Regions from separate parts of the Pseudoalteromonas phenolica genome, predicted to be linked through region 1. Evidence: predicted binding sites of a transcription regulator. Region 1 holds the regulator's gene; the other holds the start of a gene.
What was found. The regulator NrdR, encoded in region 1, represses ribonucleotide reductase genes. The targets are predictions, from matches to a motif close to AAACACNANATNTNGTGTTT.

Region 2: a site for NrdR is predicted at 2,223-2,242, ahead of nrdA (class 1a ribonucleoside-diphosphate reductase subunit alpha). Genes of this name have one in related genera too.

Annotation. Positions count from the first base shown of each region.
Region 1 covers NZ_CP013187.1:3,074,826-3,079,305, forward strand. Annotated here, with positions in the region: gene PP2015_RS13720 (riboflavin synthase) at 1-391, opposite strand, end outside; gene ribD (bifunctional diaminohydroxyphosphoribosylaminopyrimidine deaminase/5-amino-6-(5-phosphoribosylamino)uracil reductase RibD) at 397-1,515, opposite strand; gene nrdR (transcriptional regulator NrdR) at 1,515-1,964, opposite strand; gene glyA (serine hydroxymethyltransferase) at 2,048-3,304, opposite strand; gene thrC (threonine synthase) at 3,558-4,480, opposite strand, start outside.
Region 2 covers NZ_CP013187.1:1,757,617-1,762,096, forward strand. Annotated here, with positions in the region: gene nrdA (class 1a ribonucleoside-diphosphate reductase subunit alpha) at 1-2,156, opposite strand, end outside; gene PP2015_RS07735 (HAD family hydrolase) at 2,514-3,158, opposite strand; gene ubiG (bifunctional 2-polyprenyl-6-hydroxyphenol methylase/3-demethylubiquinol 3-O-methyltransferase UbiG) at 3,158-3,868, opposite strand; gene gyrA (DNA topoisomerase (ATP-hydrolyzing) subunit A) at 4,047-4,480, shown strand, end outside.

The DNA of each region.
Region 1 (4,480 bases):
TCATCAGCTCACTGGACGTTTCTAACCAATATTCTGTTGCGCGGGCATTAGGTGAAATCGCTACGACTGTCGCAATGCCATCAATGTGGCCAGAGACTAAATGACCACCTAAGCGCGAAATTGGCTGTAATGCTTTTTCCAAATTAACTGTTTGCCCTAGCTTATATTGAGCAAATTGCGTCAATTTCAAGGTCTCATTTGAAACATCAGCACGAAAACCATCAGAAAATTTTTCAACAACCGTTAAACACACACCATTTGTTGCGATGCTGTCGCCTAACTGTACATCACCCATGTCTAAATTTGGGCTACTTACACGAACCGTTAGGTCGCCTTGATTTTGTGTCAACTCAGTCAACTTACCGGTTGCTTCAATGATACCTGTAAACATAAAACTTAACCTTTTTGCGCTACTTTGCATGCTGTTAAACGAATATCATCGCCAACTTGCTTAATATCGTGCCATTGTAGGCTCTGTACATCTGCCATCTGCGTCAACTCTGGCACGTTAAATAAACCTCGCGCATCTTGACCCATAATTTTAGGTGCTAAATAAAGAATATAATTATCGATAAGATTTAATTCGTGAAACTTACCCGCAAGCGTCGCGCCAGCTTCAACGAATACACTGTTGATACCATACGCAGTTAATTGCATTAACGCTTTTTTGATATCAACCTTATCATTCATGGAATCAACCACCAGCTCTGTGACATGTTCAGGCCACTGGTGTGTTGTATCTGCTTTTGTTCTTAAAATTATAATAGGACTATTAATTGAGAATAATGCTAAATCTGGAGATAAACGGTTTTGAGAATCGATAATGACTCGAATAGGCTGGCGAACCGACATCCCTTCTGCAAGCTCAAGCTGCTCTGCTGAAAGTCGTACATTCAATTTAGCATCATCAAACAGCACAGTATCAGCCCCCGATAACACGGCGCAGTGCTCAGCACGTAAAAACTGCACATCTTGACGAGCTGCACTTGAGGTGATCCATTTACTCTCACCATTTTTTAATGCGGTTTTGCCATCTAGACTCGCAGCCAATTTACAACTTATATAAGGTAAGCCCGTTTCCATTCGAGTTAAAAAACCAGGATTTAAATCTCTTGCAGCCTGTTCGTACAAACCAGAAGCGGTTTCAATGCCTGCCTCTTCTAACATGCGCAAGCCGCGACCTGCGACTTCTGGGTTAGGATCGACCATGGCTGCAACAACGCGGCTAACTCCAGCATCGATTAGGCCTTTTGCACAAGGCGGGGTTCTACCATAATGGCTACATGGCTCCAAGGTAACATAAGCGGTTGCGCCTAGTGCCTTGTCTCCAGCCATCTTTAATGCATGAACTTCGGCATGACCTTCACCCGCTTTTTGGTGATACCCCTGACCAACTATATTGCCATCTTTTACGATAACACAGCCCACATTAGGGTTAGGTGAAGTGGTAAAACGGCCTTTTGCGGCAAGCGAGATGGCCTGCTGCATAAATTCTTTATCTTGCTCGCTAAACATCAATCTCCAAGCCTCGCGATTTCCTCGCCAAACTCTCTAATATCTTCAAATGAGCGGTATACGGAAGCAAAGCGGACATAGGCCACTTTATCGAGCTTTTTCAGCGCTTCCATAATGCATTCACCAATCATATGGCTTGCCACTTCACGCTCACCCGTAGCACGAATTTGCGATTTAATTTGATGTACGACTTCTTCAATTTGCTCAGTGCTAACCGGGCGTTTTTCTAGTGCGCGGTGCAGACCATTTAATAGTTTGTCTTCATTGAATGGCTCTCGAGAACCATCTTGTTTAATTACCCGAGGCATAACTAGTTCGGCACCTTCAAACGTCGTAAAGCGCTCATGACATAACACACATTCTCTGCGACGACGGACTTGATGACCGGAGCCGACTAAACGGGAATCAATGACTTTTGTTTCTTTAGCGGTGCAAAATGGACAATGCATAGATAATCACTTGTGAAAAAATATAAAAAAGGCCGCAAATGCGGCCTCAATCATAACAAAATTCTTTGATTTTGTGAGCGAAATTACGCGTAAACTGGTAATTTAGCGCAGATAGCTTTTACTTTCTCTTTTACTTCAGCTTGTACTGACTCATCGTTGATGTTGTCTAGTACGTCACAGATCCAACCTGCAAGCTCTGCTGACTCAGCTTCTTTGAAGCCACGACGCGTGATAGCTGGAGAACCAATACGAAGACCAGACGTTACAAACGGTGAGCGTGGGTCGTTTGGTACTGAGTTTTTGTTCACAGTGATATTAGCACGACCAAGTGCCGCATCAGCATCTTTACCTGTGATGTCTTTGTCGATTAGGTCTAATAAGAATAAGTGATTGTCTGTTTTACCAGAAACAACTTTATAACCACGCTCTTGAAGAACAGCAACCATTGCCTGTGCATTCTTAACAACTTGCTCTTGGTAAGTTTTGAACTCTGGCTGTAGTGCTTCTTTGAAAGCAACCGCTTTACCAGCGATAACGTGACATAGAGGACCACCTTGACCACCAGGGAATACTGCGCTGTTTAGCTTCTTGTAGATGTCTTCGTCATCACAAGCTGAGATGATAAGACCACCACGAGGACCCGCTAGAGTTTTGTGCGTCGTAGTCGTTACAACGTGTGCGTGAGGTACTGGGCTTGGGTAAACACCAGCAGCAACAAGACCTGCAACGTGTGCCATATCAACTAATAGGTAAGCACCTACTTTGTCAGCGATTTCACGGAACTTAGCCCAGTCAACGATACCTGAGTATGCTGAGAAACCACCGATGATCATTTTTGGCTTGTGCTCAAGTGCTAATGCTTCAACTTGTGCGTAATCGATCTCACCAGTTTCTTCGTTAAGACCGTACTGGATAGCATTGTACGTTTTACCAGAGAAATTTACGTGAGAACCATGCGTTAAGTGACCACCGTGCGCAAGGCTCATACCTAATACAGTGTCATGTGGCTGAAGAAGCGCTTGGAATACTGCCGCGTTTGCCTGTGAACCCGCGTGAGGTTGTACGTTTGCATAAGTAGAACCGAAAAGCTCGTTAGCACGGTCAATAGCCAGTTGCTCAACAACATCAACGTGCTCACAACCACCGTAGTAACGCTTACCTGGGTAACCTTCAGCATATTTGTTCGTTAATTGAGAACCCTGAGCTTCTAAAACACGTGGGCTACAGTAGTTTTCAGAAGCGATAAGCTCGATGTGCTCTTCTTGACGAGTTGTTTCAAGTGCAATCGCATTTGCTAATTCAGGATCAAAATCTGCAATGTTCATGTTACGTTCTAACATGGGGTCTCCTAGGTACACGTTTAGGGTAGTAAAAGCTGTATTGTACGCAGTTATGCGTCTGATGCCTATAATTTCGGCTTGAACATATTTAAACAGGGATTGAAATTATTTCACAGTGTTTATGTAATGATATTTTTTTATTTAAATATTAAAAAAACAAATGAATAAGATAAGAATAAATAAGTGTTATTTATATAGGGCGAGTTTGGTAAACTTTTTCAGTTTGCAACAGCTCGCCCTTGGCGATTAAATATTACAGTAATTTAGCAAAAACAGCCGCTTTCAATTGCGTATAATCAGCCTTCATTGGCTCCGCTAAACACTTTTTGTCTAAGGCATCTTGTAACACGCTAGGCATTGCTATCTCTTGCCCGAGCACTTCTTCTACTGAAGATTTAAACTTCGCAGGGTGCGCCGTTGCCAAGCAGATCCCCACAGCACTTTCAGTTTTATCTAAAGTCAGACCTTCTAGCGCAATGGCGGTATGCGGTTCCATAACGTAACCGGATGCTGCAATCTCTTTCATTACCGCTTGCGTGCGACTTTCTGAGACACTTCTTGAATAAAACTCATGTTTATCAAAATCACCGCGATCCAACATAGTTTCAACTCGAGGCCAGTTATTAGGTTTACTCACATCCATTGCATTTGATAACGACTCTAATGTGGCATTTGGCGACCATTCACCCGACGCCATATAACGAGGTACAGTGTCATTTTGATTGGTAGTTGCAGACAAGTTTGCAATAGGTAATCCCAAAGCAGCAGCGATCATAGCCGCACACACATTACCAAAATTACCACTTGGTACAGAAACATGCACGTTACCTCTTTGCTCTACAGGTAATTGCGCAACGGCTTCAAAGTAATAGCACACTTGCGCAACTAGACGGCTGATATTGATAGAGTTGGCAGAGTTTAAGCCCAGCTTTTCTTTCATTTCATCATCTAAAAACGCCTGCTTAACCAACGCTTGGCAATCATCAAAGCTGCCTTCAACCGCATAGCAATGAATATTTCCACCTAACGTCGTAAATAGCTTTTGTTGAGCGAGCGAGATTTTACCCTCAGGATAAAGTATAACGACATCGACATTTGGCTTGTTATAAAAAGCATGTGCCACCGCAGCCCCAGTGTCACCACTGGTCGCAGTTAAAATTGTGACACGCTCACCTT
Region 2 (4,480 bases), 1.3 Mb from region 1:
AGCAGGTCTTTAAGAAGTAACTTCATTGGTACTTTACCACCATCAAAGCGGCTTGGATCATAATTTGTATTTGCAGAAATAGTCTGGTCAATAAACTTCTGCATGATACCAACTAATCCAAGATAACCATCATTTGATGGGATATCCCAAAGTAACTCATACTGATCTTTTAACTTCTCGTACTCAGGTACAACCTGTTTCAAGATACCATCTTTACTTGCTTTAACGCTGATGTGGCCTCGTGGTGGCTCAATACCATTGGTTGCATTCGAGATTTGTGAAGATGTCTCTGAAGGCATTAAGGCAGAAACCGTAGAGTTACGCATTCCATGCTCTTGAATGCTTGCACGTAATGCATCCCAGTCTAGGTGTAGTGATTCATTACAAATTTTATCTAAATCACGTTTGTACGTGTCAATTGGCATAATGCCTTGAGAATAGGTTGTCTCATTGAACTTAGGACATGCACCGCGTTCTTTAGCAAGTTCGTTTGATGCCTTCATCAAGTAGTATTGAATTGCTTCAAATGTGCGGTGTGTTAAGTTATTCGCACTGCCATCTGAGTATTTAACACCATTTTTAGCAAGGTAATACGCATAGTTAATTACACCAATACCTAGCGTACGACGACCCATAGTTGCAGTGTGTGCTGCTGGTACCGGATAGTCTTGGAAATCTAATAGATTATCAAGCGCACGAACAGCAAGCTCAGCCAATTCTTCAAGTTCATCTAAAGACTCGATTGCACCAAGGTTAAACGCTGATAGCGTACACAACGCGATTTCACCTTCAGGGTCATTAATGTGTGAAAGAGGCTTAGTTGGCAGCGCAATTTCAAGACATAAGTTAGATTGACGGATAGGAGCAACTTTTGAATCAAATGGGCTGTGCGTATTACAGTGATCAACGTTTTGCAGGTAAACTCGTCCAGTGCTTGCACGCTCTTGCGCAAACATAGAGAATAACTCGATCGCTTTGATGCGCTTTTTACGAATAGACTCATCTTGCTCATACTGAGTGTATAGGCGTTCGAATTCTTCTTGATCTTCAAAAAAGGCATCGTATAGGCCAGGTACATCAGACGGGCTGAACAAAGTAATGTAGTCGTCTTTGATTAGGCGGGCATACATTGTTTTGTTGAATTGCACACCATAATCTAAATGACGTACACGGTTTTCTTCAACACCACGGTTGTTTTTAAGTACTAGTAGGTTTTCTACTTCCAAATGCCAAAGTGGGTAGAATAAGGTAGCAGCACCACCGCGTACACCACCTTGAGAACAACTTTTAACAGCGGTTTGGAAATGCTTATAAAATGGTATACAACCTGTGTGGTAAGCTTCACCATTGCGAATTGGGCTACCTAACGCACGAATTCGACCGGCATTAATACCAATACCAGCACGTTGGCTAACATATTTGACGATTGCAGATGAAGTCGCATTGATTGAATCTAAGCTATCTCCAGTCTCGATTAATACACAAGAGCTGAATTGACGAGTTGGTGTACGAACACCTGCCATAATAGGTGTAGGTAATGAAATTTTGAATAAAGAAACGGCATCATAGAAACGCTTGATGTAATCAAGACGTGTTTCTTTAGGATAATCAGAGAATAAGCTCGCAGCTACAAGAATATATAAGAACTGAGCACTTTCATATATTTCACCAGTTACACGGTTCTGAACCAAATACTTGCCTTCTAACTGTTTAACCGCAGCATAACTGAAATTCATGTCTCGGCTGTGATCTAAATAGTTATCTAACTCGTCGATTTCTTGCTCTGTGTAATCAACAAGCAAATGTTGATCGTAACGTTTTTGCTCAACTAATTGAGTGATGTGATCGAATAAACGCGGAGGCTCAAATTGACCATACGCTTTTTTACGTAAATGAAAAATGGCTAAGCGAGCAGCTAGATACTGGTAATCAGGGGAGTCTTTGTCAATTAAATCTGCAGCAGCTTTGATGATTGTTTCGTGAATATCTTCAGTACGGATCCCGTCGTAAAACTGAATATGTGACTTTAATTCAACCTGTGAAACTGAAACATTATCTAAGCCTTCAGCAGCCCATGTAATGACGCGGTGAATTTTATCGAGATCGAGCGGCTCTTTGCGGCCGTTTCTTTTACTGACAGATAACTGTTGGTTCATAGCTGTGCCTGTAATCCTTCGGATTGAATATTATAAAAATAAATGGCGAAAATTAGCTCAGGTTTTGACCACTATATATGGTGGTTCTTCTGATTGGGATCACAAGATAGTGGGGTTCAATTGAATTTGCAATAGCAAGGTAAATGCACAAATGTGGATAAGTTTGGGATAAATAAAAAGTGTTAGTAACTATTAACCTTTTGAGGTTCGTTGCAAGTAACCTCAGCAGGAAATCAACAAAAATGATGCTATTTTTAAAGAAAATAAAAAATTTTTTAGAGTGATTTCTTAATGAACAACTTGTGGTGATGAAAGAGCCAAAACACTAGATATAGTGTTTTGGCTTAAATGTGAGCACTAGATATGGTCAAGTACTAAAAGTGGGTTAGTTAAATTTAGATCTGCTTTCCAACTGTACGCTGCTTCGAGACTGGGTATGTACCCCCATAAGGCGCAAGCAGAAGTCATACCTGCTGCATTTGCTGCTTGAATATCTCGTTGTGCATCACCTACATAAAGACATTCGGACGATTTAATATCTAATTGTTCCGCTGCGTATAATAATGGTTTAGGTGAAGGCTTCGCTTCATCTAATGTGTCGCCGCAAACAATTACATCAATTTCCTCAAGTGCTGAAATTTGTTTAACAAGTGGCAAAGTAAGGAATGTAGGTTTATTAGTCATTATTCCAACTTTAATCCCTTGAGCAATAAGCGATCTTATAAGTTCAGGCACACTTTCAAAGCAGCCTGTATGCACTGCAATATTAGCTTCGTAATAATCAAGTACATCCTGTCTTAAATGAGCAATATCAAATTCAGCAAGTCTAGGACCAAATCCAACTTCTAAAAGCGCTTTTACACCATCAGAAATAGCTGGGCTATACACTTCTCTTGAAACAGGCTCAAGTCCATTTTTGTCTAGTACAAAATTTAAAGCTGCCCCTAAATCGTCTGTGGTGTCGAGTAGGGTGCCATCTAAATCGAATATGACAGCCTTCATTAATCAAGTTTCTCGAAATGTAGTAAGTAATTCACACTGACGTCATCAGTTAAGGTAAATGTTTTATTGATTGGGTTGTAATTGATCCCCGCACTTGCACGAACTTTAAGGCCTGCTTTTTCAGCCCAGCCTATTAAAGTAGAAGGACGAATAAACTTATCGTGCTCATGTGTGCCCTCGGGGACCATTTTTAGAACTTTTTCTGCACCGACGATAGCAAGTAAATATGCTTTAATCGTTTTGTTTAGCGTAGAAAAGAACACACTTGCGCCAGGCTTTGCCATTTGTGCAGCAGCTTGGATAATAGATTCTGGATCTGGGACGTGCTCAAGCATTTCCAAACAGGTTACAACATCAAATTGTTCATTGTTGTTTGCTGCAAACTCTTCTGCAGGTACTTTGATGTAGTCAACGTGGATACCTACTTCTAAAGCATGAAGCTTTGCAACGTTTAATGGCTCTTGACCTAAATCGATACCTGTCGCCTTAGCCCCAAGCTTTGCCATGCTTTCAGTTAATATTCCACCGCCACAACCGATATCGACAACTTTCTTGTCAAATAAGCCCTTTGCTTTGTCGTTAATAAAGTCAAGACGTAATGGGTTTATGTCGTGAAGGGGTTTGAATTCTCCTTCTGTATCCCACCATCTTTCTGCGATGCTCTCAAATTTCGCAATTTCTTGTGGATCTACATTCTGATGCTCGGTCATAAAAAACTTCCTCGTGAATCTGAGCGCATTTAAATTGGATTATTTCAAAATCACACGGATTTTGCGCCTGTAATAATAATAAATCTGTGTTAGCATGGGCGTTGATATTAATAATAACTTAATCTCTAGGGCACTTGATAGTGCTATTAGAGATAGACTCTGAAGGAAAGTGCAATCAATGACTGATCTCGCCAATGAAATCCTCCCGGTCAATATCGAAGACGAGTTAAAAAATTCATACCTAGATTATGCGATGAGTGTAATCGTAGGTCGTGCATTACCTGACGTACGTGATGGTCTAAAGCCTGTTCACCGTCGTGTATTATTTGCCATGAATGAACTTCGTAACGACTGGAATAAGCCTTATAAGAAGTCGGCTCGTGTTGTCGGTGATGTTATCGGTAAATACCACCCGCATGGTGACAGTGCTGTGTACGACACGATTGTTCGTATGGCTCAGCCTTTCTCTCTACGTTATATGCTGGTTGACGGTCAAGGTAACTTCGGTTCTGTTGATGGTGACTCAGCTGCTGCGATGCGTTATACCGAAGTACGTATGGCGAAAATGTCGCATGAACTACTTGCCGATCTTGAAAAAGAAACCGTTGATTA